DNA from 4 places in the Brevibacillus sp. HB1.3 genome. Region 3 is predicted to be linked to each of the others. Evidence: riboswitches for the same ligand, from Rfam matches in the RefSeq annotation. Region 3 holds a riboswitch; each other region holds the start of a gene.
What was found. Region 3 has a riboswitch for S-adenosylmethionine ahead of HPY31_RS09025 (homoserine dehydrogenase). Riboswitches for the same ligand answer to the same signal wherever they lie in the genome.

Region 1 (3,783 bases), on a different contig from region 3:
ATGTACTCCCCCTCATTTCCTGATCCGTGGGTCCAGTGCATCCTGCAAACCGTCCCCGAGTGCATTGCACGCGAACATCGTAAGCGAAATCATGAATCCCGGAAAAAACAGCCGCCACCATTGTCCGCTCAGCATAACCGCCAGCGCGTCGTTGGCCATGGTTCCCCAGCTGGCTGTTGGCGCTTGCACACCCAGCCCAAGAAAGCTGAGAAATGATTCGGCGAAAATCGCGTGCGGGATCGTGAAGGTCAGGTTGACGATGATGACGCCGATCGTATTCGGAAGCAGATGTTTGATGATGATTTTGGTATGTGAGGTGCCCAGTTTTTCTGCGGCCAGCACAAACTCTTGCCGCTTGATCTGCATGATTTGTCCTCTGACCAGGCGGGCCATCCCCACCCAGCCTGTTAACGAAAGGGCAATAATGATGGTTGCGAGTCCAGGCTCCAGAACCACCATCAGCAGGATTACCACCAGCAGATACGGAATGCTGTACAGAATTTCGGCCAACCGCATCAGGATGTTGTCTACATGGTCGCCCAGCTTGTTCCTCCCTGCCATGTAACCGGATATCCCGCCGATGCATACACCAATCACGAGGTCGATGGCTGCTGCCGCCACACCAATAAACAAAGAGATTTGTCCGCCTGCCCAGGTACGTGCCCACATGTCCCGGCCCAAGTCATCCGTTCCAAACCAGTGCTCACCTGACAGTGGCAGATTTCCTTTCGTCAAAGACTGTTCATGTGGACTGTGGGGAACGAGCAGCGGACCGATGATTGAGAGGGTCACCACTGCTGCGAGCAGGAAGAACCCTAGCATTGCCAGCTTGTTACTGAATACCCGCTGCAATACCTCCTGCCAATACCCAAGACTCGGACGCTCCCGAATTTCCTCAGAAAGCCGGTTTCGGTCGACTGGTCGAAACAGGGAATCCAGTTGTGTTGCCTGATTGGCCATAATGCTACTTCCCTCCACTCGTTAATCTGATGCGCGGGTCAATCACCCGATACAGCAGGTCGATGATGTACAAAGTAAAAATGAGCACAAAGCTGTAAAACACAGTGGTTCCCAAAATAACGGGATAATCGCGGTTAAAAATGCTTTCCACGAAGTATTTGCCGAGCCCGGGAATCGCGAAAATCTTTTCCACCACAAAGGTTCCGGTCATCAGGTTGGCAAACAGCGGACCGATAAAGGTAAGAACAGGCAGGATGGCATTGCGCATCCCGTGTCTAACGACAATGGAAAAGGTGCCAAGCCCTTTAGCCTCTGCCGTGCTTATGTATTCCTGTTGCCAAACCTCAAGCATGCTGGCTCGTACAAAGCGCGCGATGATGGCGAGCGGACCGATAGCGAGCGCAAGTGTTGGAAGAATCGAGTGCTCCCAGCTCCCCCATGCAGCGACGGGTAAAAGCTCCCATTTGACCGCTAAGTACTTGATCAACAGAGGCGCGAGAATAAAACTGGGGACGGAGATCCCGATGATGGCAGCAAACATGGACAAGAAATCCAAGGTTCGATTGTGATAGAGTGCCGCTACGATTCCCAGTGTGATTCCACCTGCCAGTGCGACCGCAAACGACTGGAGTCCCAGAACAGCCGATGCGGGAAATCCCTCTGCAATCAGTGTGTTCACATCCCTCGTCTTGGACTGGATAGAGGGCCCCAAGTCAAATTGCAGCAATCCTTTTAGATAGAGCAGGTACTGTACCGTGATTGGCTGATCCAGGTTGTACTCCGCTCGCATGTTCTCCACCACTTCTTCTGGAAGCATTTTGGCATCTGATGCGAATGGATCACCTGGAATCAGGTGCATGGTCACGAACGTTACCGTGACAATCATCCACAGCGTAACGATCATGAGAAAGCCACGCTTGACTGCATAATAAAGCACGTTGTTTCCTCCTTTGAACTACACATAGTAAAACGATATGAATACTATGGATTATAAATATAGAAAACCCCTCTCCGAAAAGAAGAGGGGCGATTGCACGTTTCCCACCTTCTCATCTCGCAGAATAACTCCGCAGGAATTAGCACCGTAAGGTCAATCAGACCAAGGTTGCCGGGTTTCATCGGGCCAGTCCCTCCACCACTCTCGATAAGAATGTTCTATGAAATTTAATTTCATTGTAAAATTCTTTTTTATCTTATCATTTTACTCGGATATGTCAATGCTGTTCCATGACAATTGATTTTTCTTTATTTTGTTTGTAAAAAAAGTAAATCTTCATACACGTATGAATAGGAGGATGTCAGCCCAAATCTTAATCGTGGTGGCTAGGATCAACAAGGCAAGAATGGATTGGAGAATCCGCGTGCCCAAACGTTTGCTGACCTTCGTACCGAGCGGCGCTGCCATGATGCTGGCGATAACCATGATCACGGATGGCCACAGCAATATGTCCCCTGCCATCCATTTCCCTATCGTCGATCCAATGGAAGATAGAAAAGTGATGGCAAGAGAGGAAGCAATCGCAACTCTTGTCGGTATCTTGAGGATGATCAGCATGATGGGAACCAAAATAAAAGCGCCCGCTGCCCCGACAATTCCGGAGGCACCTCCGACCATCAAAGCAGATAAGACAGCTGTTGGTTTATGAAAGATAACCCTGGTCGTCTGTTCACGTTCGTCCACTCCCTTTTTTGGCAGGAACATCAAGATTACAGCAATCGTGGCCAGGATGGCGTAAACGATATTGACGGCATCTGCCGAAAGAAATTTTCCTCCATATCCTCCAAGCAAGCTCCCGACAATAATGGCACTTCCCATGTACACAACGAGCTGGTAATGAATAAGCCTATCTTTCCGCAGAGTCCAAAGAGCTGCTAGGGTGGCAAAAAATACTTGGACGGCACTTATTCCGGATACTTCGTGAGCTGTGTAAGCAACGAATCCAAGGGCGGGCGGAATGTACAGTAGCATCGGATACTTGATGATGGAGCCCCCGATTCCGACGAGACCAGAGATGAACGATCCCACGAAACCGATAATAAACAGCGTGATCACTAGGTCGATAGTCATAGGCTCACCCTTTGCAGCAACTCGCTTTGATTTCGTTTTATCCTCGTTCTACTACTGGCAAGCCGTCTATTTGCCATTGTAAGATTCCGCCGCTCAAATTCATTACATCCTTGAATCCGTTTGCTTTAAGAATGCTTGCACCTATAGCGGATCGGGCACCGGAACGGCATTGTACGAGAAGCGGTTTATCGTGAGGAAGCTCATCTAGCCGCATGGCGAGTGAACCGAGCATGATGTGCTGTGCATCTTGAATATGTCCTTCCTTCCACTCAGCCAGATTACGTACATCTACTACGTGAACCTCACTCTTTTCCACCCGGTCTGCAATCTCCAGCGGTGTTACCTCTTCAATTGTCTCGAGCGAAGACAATTCCCTTTCCATTAGCTTGGAGCTGTCGATAAAGCCAGTGACAAGATCAATCCCAACAGCACGCAAGGCTTGCAAAATCTCGTCCAGCTCATCTGGGGTGGTCAGGATCTGAACGGGGCGATCGTAATCGACAATCCAGCCCGCCCAGTTGGCAAATGACTTGTTGAAGGGAATGTGAAGTGTTCCCGCCAGATGCCCCTTCGCAAATTTCTGGAAAGGTCGCGTATCGATCATCTGTCCGTTTTCCAGCGATTCCTTTACCGCTTCTAGCGAGTTGAACTCTTGAACAACAGGGAGCTCCTTGAGCAAAGGAGGGCCTTCCTTATTCACGCGTTTCATCACGGCAAAATACGTTGGCGGCTCTGGTTGTCCATCCAGGAGTGCC
Region 2 (3,783 bases), on a different contig from region 3:
TTCTTCTGTCAGTTGAACGGTCTTGTTTACAGGGGAATCGATTTTCGCTTTTGCTGTTTTCTCCTGAACTTCCTTGCTCAGCTGATAGTTGATGAAGTCTTCTGCGAGTGCTTTGTTTTTCGAGCCTTTTACGATGTTAACCGTATTCATAACCGCATATCCGCCGCTTGCAGGTTGTACGAAAACAGCTTCTGGAACAGCGGCTTTGATGTCTTTGAAGTACATTTCCATGATCGGTCCTACGCCGATTTCTTCTTGTCCAAACATGTTCACGTATTCAGAGGTCTTATCGTAGAACTTCACGACACTTTTGTTGACTTCTTTCATTTTCGCGAAGGCTTGATCCTCGTTAAATTCCTTGCTGCCCGCGACCGCAGAAGCACTGTCGAGAACCATCGGACCAGTTGTGGACGTAATGCTTGGCAGTGTCAGCTTGCCTGTCAGCTCTGGGTTCCACAGATCTTTCCAATCCTTGATCTCAGTTTTTACGAGCTTTGGATTGTAGGCAATCCCGAATTGGCCAATCGTGTAAGCTGGACCGTACTCCTCGCCCAGTGGTGCTTTGGCGATGTCGTAGATTTGATCCAGGTTCGGGATGCGGCTGCGGTCGATTTTTTCAAATGCGCCACTCTCAATCCCTTGCTGTGCATAGTAGTCAGAGAGGTAGATCAAGTCTACATCGGAGCTTCCTTGGCGAACTTTGTTCAGACGCTCTGCGTTGTTCCCGATTTCCAGCACGATTTTCACGTTATGTTCTTTTTCAAACGGCTCGTATACTTCTTTGCGGAAAAAGTCTTCGGAGAAGCCCCATGTAGAGATGACCAGCTTTTGTGGCTCGCCCTTGGCTTCGCCGCCAGCTCCCCCCGCTTGTGGTTGACCATTGCTGCCACAGCCAGCGAGAGCCAGTGACATCATAGAAAAAGACAGGATTCCAGCAAGTAATTTCTTCATCGTAATTCTCCTCCAGTTGGGTTCATTTGATGACAAAATATGGTGATACAATAAAAAGAAAAGTACCCTTGATTAGAACGTATCATTCTAAACAAGAGCACTTTTCTTCGTAAACAAAGAGAAGTGACACCCGTTTTACGCAAAGTCTACGGTCTCCCCTTAAGATAGATCAAAAGAGAAAATCCGAACGATTGCGTCAGGTATTCAGTTCTGATTCAGCTAAAATAACATTCGTGATCGCCCACTGCGTAGGCGCATCATAGTCCCTGAGCACGGCTTCCAACGGCAACCCCATCTCTTCTTCCAGTCGTTCTCTCAGTCTCTTCTTATAAAGAAGGGACATGCGAAAATCGACTTCGAGCTTAAGGGCCGGTGCTTCTCCTTCCAACGCTTGTGAGCGCGGAGAGCGGCGATGCTTAGCTTGGAACGTAATCATTTGATTTTCAATCGTGACTCGGAGCAAAGTCGTTCCAAATCCGAACAACTCTTTTGCTATCTCATTATAGATGGCAGACAGCTTTTTTCTAGTTTCATTGGAGTCCACGAGAGTCATGTCATCACCTGCGATAGCTGGCATCGGGTTCATTCGCTCTCATTATACATATGATTTTTTCATTCTTCAATAGAATATTCGTATTTAGATCAATTTCACATTTTTCCACCAAGTCATTCGTTTGCAAAAACTGTTGACACCGAAAAAATCAGTCGTTATAATCCAACTATCCAAATAAGAATTAACAACAATGTTTGGAATGATAATTTCATAGCACATTCTCTTATGAAGAGAGGTTGAGGGACTGGCCCTATGACACCTCGGCAACCTATCGCAAACGATACGGTGCCAAATCCAGCGGAATTTATTCCGACAGATAAGAGAGGTATTGTTGCAGTGTGGTTACATACTTGCAGTTTTCGCCTCTTCTGTCGGAAGAGGCTTTTTTCTTTTCCATCTTACATCCAGAGAAAAGGGGTATTTTCATGAAAAAGACTGGTCTACTACTCACTACACTACTGCTCGCTGCATCGCTCGTAACGGCTTGCGGGGGTAAACAAGAAGCTGCGCCTGCTAACGGTGGCACTGCTGCTGAGCAAACCTCACTCAAAGTGGGTGTCACTGGCGGCCCACACGAAGAAATTCTCAACAAAGTAAAAGAAGTCGCCAAAGGCAAAGGACTCGATGTCGAAGTCGTCGTTTTCAACGATTACGTACAGCCGAACCAAGCTCTCGATAAAGGAAATCTCGATGTAAACAGCTTCCAAACCATCCCGTTCTTGGCGAAGTTTAATCAAGATCACAAAACAAAGATCGTCGAGGTCGGAAAAACCGTGACGTACCCGATGGGTCTGTACTCCACCAAGCATAAAAAAGTCGAGGACATCCCGGCTGGCGGCGTTGTCGGCATTCAAAACGACCCGACCAACCGAGCACGTGCCTTGCTGCTCTATCAGGCAGCGGGCTTGATTAAGCTCAAGGATGGCGTGGGTGACAACGCAACACCACTGGACATCGTGGAAAACCCGAAAAATTTGCAATTCAAAGAGCTGGAGGCTGCTTTCCTGGCACGCTCGCTGAGCAACGTAGAGGTTGCTTCGATTAATACGAACTTCGCAATGGAAGCTGGCTACTCCCCGAAAAAAGACGCGATCTTCGCTGAGACGGCTGACTCTCCATACGTAAATATCTTGGCAGTCAACGAAACCAACAAAGACAACCCCGCCGTCAAAAAGCTGGTGGACATCTACCGTTCGGAAGAAGTGAAAAAATTCATCGACGAACGCTTTGAAGGAGCTGTACTGCCGTCCTGGTAAGCTCGACGCCAGGAACATCAAGAACAACAAGGAGAACTCGTTATGATACAGCTAACCGATATTCATAAGTCGTATCAAGTAGGAAACAAGCAGGTAAAAGCATTGAAGGGCGTATCCCTGCAGGTGGAAAAAGGGCAAATCTACGGGGTGATCGGCTTTAGCGGAGCGGGGAAAAGTACCCTGCTCCGTACCATCAACCTGTTGGAGAAGCCGACCAGCGGTTCTGTGATCGTCAATGGCCAGAACATGCTGACCCTCAAGGAAAAAGAGCTGCGGCAAGCTCGCAAAAAGATCGGGATTATTTTTCAACACTTCAACCTGCTCTCTTCCTATAATGTCTTTGACAATGTGGCGGAAATCTTGCGGATGAATCGCGTCCCCAAAGATGTCATTAAGCGCAAGGTAGAAGACCTTCTCGGCTTGGTTGGCTTGTCTGATAAAGCAAACGCTTATCCTTCTCAGCTATCCGGTGGACAAAAGCAACGGGTGGGCATCGCTCGTGCACTTGCAACCGATCCGGAAATTCTGCTCTGTGACGAAGCGACTTCCGCTCTCGATCCGCAAACAACCGAATCCATTCTGGAGCTGTTGCTCGACATCAATCGAAAGTTTAACCTGACCATCGTGCTGATTACCCATGAAATGCAGGTCATTAAGAAAATCTGCGACCAAGTAGCCATCATGGAAAACGGCGTCGTCATCGAGCAAGGCTCTGTTCTGGATGTGTTCAGCAATCCGCAAGAGCAAACGACCCGTAATTTTATCAAAACGGTTTTTGACGATCAGGTACCACAGGAAATTTTGTCCAAGATAAAAGAGTCCGGACCCGTTTCCAAAATTGTTCGCGTTGCTTTTCTCGGAGATGCTGCTCTCGATCCTGTTCTTGGCACCTTGTCCGCACGCTTTCCGATTAGCACCAATCTGTTATACGGCTCAATTACGACCATTAAGGGAACGGCGCTCGGCATTTTGCTTTTGCACATTTCTGGTGAAGACCAGCCCATTCAAGATGGCATTCGCTTC
Region 3 (3,783 bases):
GATCAAATGAACCCAAGACTTGGGAAACGATGGTCCTGCAAGCAAACTGTACCAAGAGCGGTGATTGTGAGCTGACGATGCTTCCCTATCATGCAGAATTGGGACAGGCTGTACCCATGAATGAAAGCAACGGAGCTGCCCTGTTAAAGCGCATTGAATCCATTTCTGAGCATGTCGACATACAAAGTGACGGGCGTGTGCAGCCACGTGTAAAGGCAGTGGAGACTGCTCCCTGATAAAAGAAGCCGTTTACGCAGATTCAAGAATAGGGAAGCAGCGCACTTCTAAGCCAAAATCATTTTTCAATAAGGACTCATGCTGTTCACTGATTCCCGTCACAATCAACCCTGCGCGCAAGACGCCCCCCAAATCGAATTGAACTTTTAGTTTATGCACGTTCACTCCTGCCTGCTGAAGGAAATGCAAGACACGATCTGGCGTCGCAGTATGACATGAGCCCTCTAGATAACATAGGACGTGTTCTGCCGAATCCACCGTGCCTCCAGCTTTGTCAGCCGTTTTTTCTTTCCAGGTAGGATGCGGTGTGAATGGCTGTGTCAATAAATAGGCCAAATCCTCCACGACTGCACTTGCTGTTGGGAGCTCTCCTGCCCCTCTTCCTGTAAACAACAAGTCTCCCACGATGTTGCCGGATAGCTGGACAGCATTAAACGCATCGTGGATTTGCGCCAACGGATGGCTCAGCGGAAGCATGGTTGGTTCAACAGATAGGCGAATGCCTTTTTCGGCTTGATAAGCCTGCGCGATCAGCTTAATCCGGTACCCTAAGTCGCTTGCAATCCGAATGTGACCTGCAGACAAATCTGCAATTCCTTTGCGAACAACATCCGCTAAAGGCAGCGATTCCCCATAAACAAGCTGTGCCAGGATATACAATTTGTACATAGCATCAAAGCCTTCTACATCCGAACGAGGGTCTGCTTCCGCATAGCCCAGCTCCTGTGCTTGCTTGAGCACCTCCTGGTAGGAGAGCTGCTCTGCTTCCATTTTCGTCAAAATGAAGTTCGTTGTTCCGTTGAGAATACCGCGAACGCCTTGGATATCGTTCGTACGCAGGAACTGCCGGAGCACACTCAAGATCGGGATACCCCCAGCCACACTCGCTTCATAGGCAAGATGCACTTGATGCTGATTTGCCAAATCGACTAGCTCTGTTCCTTTTTTCGCCAGGAGTTCTTTGTTGGCGGTTACCACATGGCAGCCCTTTTCGATCAAAGCACGTACGTAGTCATAGGTAGGTTCTACACCGCCCATGACCTCCACCACAATATCCACATCGCTTCTCAATACATCCTCAAAATCTGTCGTCAGTAAAGCCGGGTCGACATGAACCGCCCGCTCTTTTTCCGAGTCACGCACCAATGCCTTGACGATCTCAATTCGTTTTCCCAGACGAGAAGCCAGCTTCTCCTGTTGTGAACGGATCGTTTTGATTACGCCCCCACCCACTGTCCCCAATCCCAATAATCCCACACGTACTACTTCTGCACTCATCCTTACCACCCCATACCCCGAATTTTAGATAAAAAGAAAAGCCATCTTCGATAAGAAGAAGGCTTGATAGCAGCTAATGCTCCCCCTCCTTATCTCCCAGGACGTATATGTCCTGCAGGAATTGGCACCTTGTCACAAAATATGCGTGACGGTTGCCGGGCTTCATCGGGCCAGTCCCTCCACCTCTCTGGATAAAGAAAATATGAAATTTAAAAAAACCTTCTTCGCTAAGAAGAAGGTTCATCTACTAATGGAGTAACCCGCTTCTTATCTTTCGAGACGAAACGTCTCGCAGGAATTGGCACCTTGTTGCAATATGCAACGGTTGCCGGGCTTCATCGGGCCAGACCCTCCACCTCTCTGGATAAGAACCATTTATGCTGTTGAGCTTTATTCTAAGAAATTCCAAGGCAAGCGTCAACAAAATTCTTTCTTTTCTGATTGCAAGCTGATCTGGCAAGGCTTTCAGTTGTGGGTGAACAGGCTTTCTACCTCTTCCATACTGCAGCAGGCACAATGAAATACGCCCTCCTGGCATTCCTCAGGCTGCTCTTTTTCCACAACATATCCGCACCATTGGCAAATAAAAAGTTGCATCATTGCTCGCCCTCCTCTTCTATTATTCTGCCCAAAATAAAAAGAGCATTTTCCGCTCGACCGTGACGATCGTTAGAAAATGCCAGAAAAGGAGGGGCATACTTGTCTACTGATTTTACCTTACCCGAAGTACCGTTCTTTCAAAATGCTAGTGTGGTGAGCTTCATGTCCAGCAATCACATAGACCAATGTCCTTGCAGATAGCTTGTTTCCGTTGGCAAGTCCTGTACGCAACCACGCTTCTGGCGAGATTCCTCGCACCTGCGCGATGGTGGAAGCTCGGGCAGCCTTATACTCTTCCAGTAAATCAGACAGGTCTCTTAGCTGAAAACACCCGTGTTCAACAAACGCATTCTCATCAAAACCGACGAGGGGTGTCTGATCTCCTCTTGCGATTCTCAGCAAGCGATAGCTCATGATGCGTTCTGCATCGATGAGATGACCCAAAACCTCTTTAACCGTCCATTTGCCTGGTGCATACCGATAATCAGCTTGCTCGGGCGCAAGGGACGAAAATAACGCGACGATCCTCTCTCCTTGCTGCGTGAGGATCGTTTGGAGCTCCCCCTCTGGTACAAGACCTACATAATAGTCAAAATAAGCAGCATATTCATCTCGCTCTGGTCGTCTGAGCATATGTTTCCCACTCCTCATCATTCGGTTTCGATAGACAAATTACTATGTAAGCCTTCAAACAATAGGACCCTTGCCGGGGCGGCATCCGTGCCGACCAGCTTGAGTGGTGCAGCTACCAGAAAATACTCGCCTGGCGGGACCTCTGCTAGCCGCAAGCCTTCCACGACAATGACTCCCGCTGCAAACAATTTTTTATGTGTGGGGTGACCTTCCTGGCTGCGTTCGATTCCAAGTGCATCGGTACCAATGCCCCGCAACCCCAGCTCACTTACATATTCCGCACCTTCTTCAGACAGAAAGATAAATTCAAAGGAGAACGCCTCTTCAAAAGAGTTTTTTGTTTTAAACAGGACAAAATCTCCTCGCACAAGATCGAAGCTCTCCAAGTCAGCGCGAGTGATCCTGTCCTCGACCGCTGTGAGATCGAGAACCTTGCAAGGGCCCACTAGCTTCTCCAAGGAAATACTTTCGAATGTATCGCCAGCATTCACCATATGCAGGGGAGCATCCACATGGGTACCCGTGTGGAGGTCCATGTCGATTCTCGATTCTGTTACATAACCGTTGGTGGCGGTCCGTATTTTCGGCTGCTTTTCCGGCTTGTTTTTATACACCGTCATTCCTTCGTACACGGTGGCGGTCACATCATACATTTTCATCCCAAACGCCCTCCCTTTTGCCTACTGTTTTTTTCGATCCGCTGGAAAAACAATCCCCATCTGCCTTCTCGCTTCATCCATGACCTGCATGGCCATTTTGGAAACTTCATGCGAATTCGTTGCAGATTGTCTGGCCCCGATCTTCGCCAAGTGTAGAAATTCTCTTATTTCATAATGCATGGTCTTCGGGGTCTGCGGCCTTGCTACTTGCTCGATTCGTCCGTCCCTGTAGCGAATGTCCACTTCTTTGAGATGGTTGATTCGATCGATCACCATCGTAGCGTCCTCCCCTTGAATTTCTGCTGGCTGATAGGAGGTCGTAATTTTCGAGAAGCTAACGATGGCATCCATCTCTCGATACTTCAACAACATACTG
Region 4 (3,783 bases), on a different contig from region 3:
AGTCTTCACACACTGCATGCAAAAAACCCCTCTTCGAATGAAACGAAAAGGGGTCCATATGTATGGGCTATATTTTCCTAAGCAATACGGAACACACGTGGTTTCTCTGTTTGTGGAAGGAAAGAGAGGTCGACATGATTGGACGCTTCTTCCATACCGATATCGCTTGCCAACAGCAATGCCTCTTCCTGGAAGGTCGGCGTACAGCTGCCTTCATTCAGTTCACAGAGTCGCTTCAATCGTTTCAGTCTCTCTGCTGACTTCTCTACTCTCATGCATTCGTTCGTCAGCTCACATACGTTGACGTGACGAGCATCAGCGATCATGCTGATATCGTTCACATGGACAATCAGCCTTTTGCCTTCTTCCGTAACAAATCCGATCGAGCAAAAATGCGCACCTGACATTTCCAAACGAGTGAGAACAGCATTGGCGTAAACTTCTCCCGTCCGCAAGCGAATCTGGCCTGCTTCAATGGCTCCGCCGATTTTTCGCTCGTTGGCGATCACCGTATACATATCCGTGTAACCGTTAATCTGATAGCGCATGGTACCCTCCCGCTCTCGCTGAGACTAATTATCATTAACAACAATGACATCGTATAATGAAAATCATTATCTGTCAATAATGAGAATGATTTTTATTCTAGAAGAAAAAAGCCACACTCCATCTATACGGTAGTGTGGCCAATTTGCCTCGCTTTTATTTTGTTTTCGTAAATAACCCTAACCGCTCAATCCGCTGGACCGCTTCCGCGAGACGCTCTTCATTGGATAACAAAGCCGCTCTCACATAACCCTCACCTGTCGGGCCAAAACCATTTCCTGGCGCTACGACGACATGCGCTTTTTCCAAAAGCAGGTCAGAGAACTCCACAGATGTGAAGCCGTTTGGAACAGGAAGCCAAGCAAAAAACGAACCTTGAGATGGCGGAGCCTGCCAGCCAATCCGATGCAGATTGGAGTACAGGGCATTGCGGCGGCTTTCGTAGACAGCGACGAGATCGCGGACGCACTGCTGCGAATCCGTCATCGCTTTGGCTGCCGCCATCTGTACTGCACCGAACAGACTGACGAAGTAATGGTCCTGAATGAGGTTAATCAGACGAACCAGCTCGCGATTACCTACCATGGCACCTACACGCCAGCCTGCCATGTTGTACGTTTTGGACAAGGTATAAAATTCTACGCCCACTTCTTTTGCACCCGGAACCTGCATGAAGCTGACTGGCTTTTTCCCGTCATAGCTGATTGCTCCGTAGGCGAAGTCGTGGCAGACGACGATTTCATGTTTTCGGGCAAAACGAATGGTTTCCTCATAAAACTCAAGTGGTGCGTTGACTGCTGTCGGATTGTTCGGATAGTTGAGAAACATCAGTTTCGCTCGATCCAAATCGGCTTGGGATAGCTGGCTGTAGTCTGGCAAGAAGTCATTTTCCGCCTTCAACGGCATCATAACCATCCGTCCGTCTACGACTGCAACCCCCGACCAATAATCCGGATAGCCTGGGTCTGGAACCAGTGCAACATCGCCTGCGCTCATGAGTACTTGGCAAATCTCTACGAGTCCGGTTTTACTGCCGAACAAAATCGCTACTTCTTCCTCCGGATCGAGGTCCACATCAAATTCTTGCTTATACCAATGAGCTACTGCCTGCTTCAGTTCCACGCGTCCCTGAAAAGGCGGATATTTGTGATGGAGTGGTTGTGCCGCTTGCGCCTGTAATTCTTCAATAATGTGCGGCGGTGTTGGCAAATCAGGATTGCCCTGCCCCAGGTTAATGACGTCATGGCCTTGCGCAATGACCTTGTTTACTTTTGCCACCAGGGTCGCAAAAAATTGGGTAGGGAGTCGATCAATCATATCGGCGGGTTGAATGCGCATCTTTCTTCCATTCCTTTCTTGGGCCAATACAGTAAAACCCCCTTTTTCCATACAGAAAAAGGGGGAGATCAGCTTGGTCACGTCCTTATCTGTCAGGAAAAAATCCTGCTGGAATTGGCACAGCATCTGTCCATCACATGGAACAGATCCGCTGCCGGGCTTCATAGGGCCAGTCCCTCCACCTCTCTGAATAAGTCAAACACACGGAATATACTGTTTTTTCGTCTATACCATACTACTTGAGCACGCAAATCGTGTCAAGATGCTTGATTCTGTACCGGCACGTGATGCCTTCTTTTGTGAAAAGAGGTGTGGAAGGCAAAGAATGCGACAGACAACAGACACAATCCTGCCATCACAAGCAATAGTCCCTGCGCGTGAATCGATTGGAAGATGAAGGCCCCGAGTAGTGGCCCGAGCATCCGCCCAGCTGATCCAGTCCCTGCAATCAGCCCTTGAATAAAGCCTTCTCGTCCCGCTGGCGTAAACTGTGCAGCTACTGCCGGCACCGCTGGCCACACGAGCATTTCGCCCAGCGTCATGATGAACATCCCCGCCACAAAACCTGCATAAACGGTTGACTGAGACAAAATCAACATCGACAAGGCAAAAATATAAGCGCCCAAGAGCATTTGTGATTTTAGCGTACGGGCAAAGCGTCGAATGACCCACGCAATCAATGGCTGACCAAACAGGATCAAGCCGCCGTTCAGCGTCCACAACAGACTGTATTGACGGAGGGAAATGCCCAAGGATTGCATATAGGTCGACAGCACCGTTGTCCATTGTACATAGACAATCCAGCTAATTAATAGCCCCCCGCATAATAGCAGCAAGGCCCCCCATACCACCTTTGGCTCTTGCTGTGGTTGTCGCAGCACATCCTCAGTTGCTTGCTCAGGCATGCTTTGTCCAGCCGTCGAGTTTTGGCGTTGTTGTTCCACCATTTTTAACTGACGCGGCAAAATGAGTAGGAACATGGCGAGGACGATTACTTGTGAGATGGCATTGCCGAAAAACGTCCAGGCAAATGACACACTGGCTAAAAAGCCGCCCAACGCAGAACCGGCAGCTACCCCCACATTGAGAGTGACATAAATCAGATTGATTCCTTTACGTCCTCCGTCCGGCCACAAAACGACGGCCAATGCATTCATCACAGGAGAAAGTAATCCATAAAACAATCCATTCAACAGAAGCAACACAACATAAATCGTAAAATCCTGCGTAGCACCTAATCCGAGCGAAATCAGGATAACACCGATGGAACCGACAATGATGGTGCGCATTTTGCCCCAGCGGTCAAACAGCATCCCGCCGACAATACTTCCGATCAAGAATGCGCCTTGATTTAAAAGCAACAAGAAGCCGGCTACAGTCAGCGGCTTTCCGAGATGGTTATGAATATAAATCGTGACCAGCGGCCAAATACATGCCATTCCGGTAGAAAAAATGACGGCAGCAATCGCCAATAAACGAATGCTGCTCGGATAAGATTCCCACTTTTGCCTCATGGCTTACTTCTCTCCCCGATGGAAATCGCCGCTTTTTCCGCCTGTTTTGGATTGCAGACTGGTCGGACCGATAATCATTTCTTTATCCATGGCTTTGCACATGTCATACACCGTCAAAGCCGCTACGCTTACAGCGGTCAAAGCCTCCATCTCGACGCCTGTTTTCCCTGTCGTCTTCACGGTTCCTGTAATCGCAAGCGTCGTTTCGTCTACAAAAGCAAACTGTATGTCGATGCCAGTCAATGGCAGCGGATGACACATCGGGATGATTTCCCACGTTTTTTTGGCAGCCATGACACCTGCTACCTGCGCAACTGCGAGTACATCGCCCTTTTCGATTCGACCTTCGCGGATTCGGGCGAGGGTTTCGGGTTTCATGATGATT

Region 1: linked by a shared signal. The riboswitch ahead of HPY31_RS03695 (ABC transporter permease) and the one ahead of HPY31_RS09025 (homoserine dehydrogenase) in region 3 are both predicted to bind S-adenosylmethionine.
Region 2: linked by a shared signal. The riboswitch ahead of HPY31_RS06480 (MetQ/NlpA family ABC transporter substrate-binding protein) and the one ahead of HPY31_RS09025 (homoserine dehydrogenase) in region 3 are both predicted to bind S-adenosylmethionine.
Region 4: linked by a shared signal. The riboswitch ahead of HPY31_RS15530 (pyridoxal phosphate-dependent aminotransferase) and the one ahead of HPY31_RS09025 (homoserine dehydrogenase) in region 3 are both predicted to bind S-adenosylmethionine.

The regions. Positions count from the first base shown of each region.
Region 1 covers NZ_JABMIT010000001.1:778,580-782,362, reverse strand. The annotation lists gene HPY31_RS03700 (ABC transporter permease) at 13-960, opposite strand; gene HPY31_RS03695 (ABC transporter permease) at 965-1,897, opposite strand; SAM riboswitch class I at 2,007-2,111, opposite strand; gene HPY31_RS03690 (sulfite exporter TauE/SafE family protein) at 2,234-3,028, opposite strand; gene HPY31_RS03685 (rhodanese-like domain-containing protein) at 3,066-3,783, opposite strand, start outside.
Region 2 covers NZ_JABMIT010000002.1:394,874-398,656, forward strand. The annotation lists gene HPY31_RS06470 (ABC transporter substrate-binding protein) at 1-951, opposite strand, end outside; gene HPY31_RS06475 (hypothetical protein) at 1,148-1,504, opposite strand; SAM riboswitch class I at 1,725-1,827, shown strand; gene HPY31_RS06480 (MetQ/NlpA family ABC transporter substrate-binding protein) at 1,930-2,760, shown strand; gene HPY31_RS06485 (methionine ABC transporter ATP-binding protein) at 2,803-3,783, shown strand, end outside.
Region 3 covers NZ_JABMIT010000003.1:295,176-298,958, reverse strand. The annotation lists gene HPY31_RS09030 (CapA family protein) at 1-236, shown strand, start outside; gene HPY31_RS09025 (homoserine dehydrogenase) at 250-1,515, opposite strand; SAM riboswitch class I at 1,602-1,713, opposite strand; SAM riboswitch class I at 1,780-1,886, opposite strand; gene HPY31_RS29005 (hypothetical protein) at 1,981-2,115, opposite strand; gene HPY31_RS09020 (DinB family protein) at 2,233-2,748, opposite strand; gene HPY31_RS09015 (cyclase family protein) at 2,766-3,407, opposite strand; gene HPY31_RS09010 (Gfo/Idh/MocA family protein) at 3,429-3,783, opposite strand, start outside.
Region 4 covers NZ_JABMIT010000006.1:67,710-71,492, forward strand. The annotation lists gene HPY31_RS15525 (hypothetical protein) at 78-548, opposite strand; gene HPY31_RS15530 (pyridoxal phosphate-dependent aminotransferase) at 703-1,884, opposite strand; SAM riboswitch class I at 1,967-2,081, opposite strand; gene HPY31_RS15535 (MFS transporter) at 2,142-3,398, opposite strand; gene moaC (cyclic pyranopterin monophosphate synthase MoaC) at 3,402-3,783, opposite strand, start outside.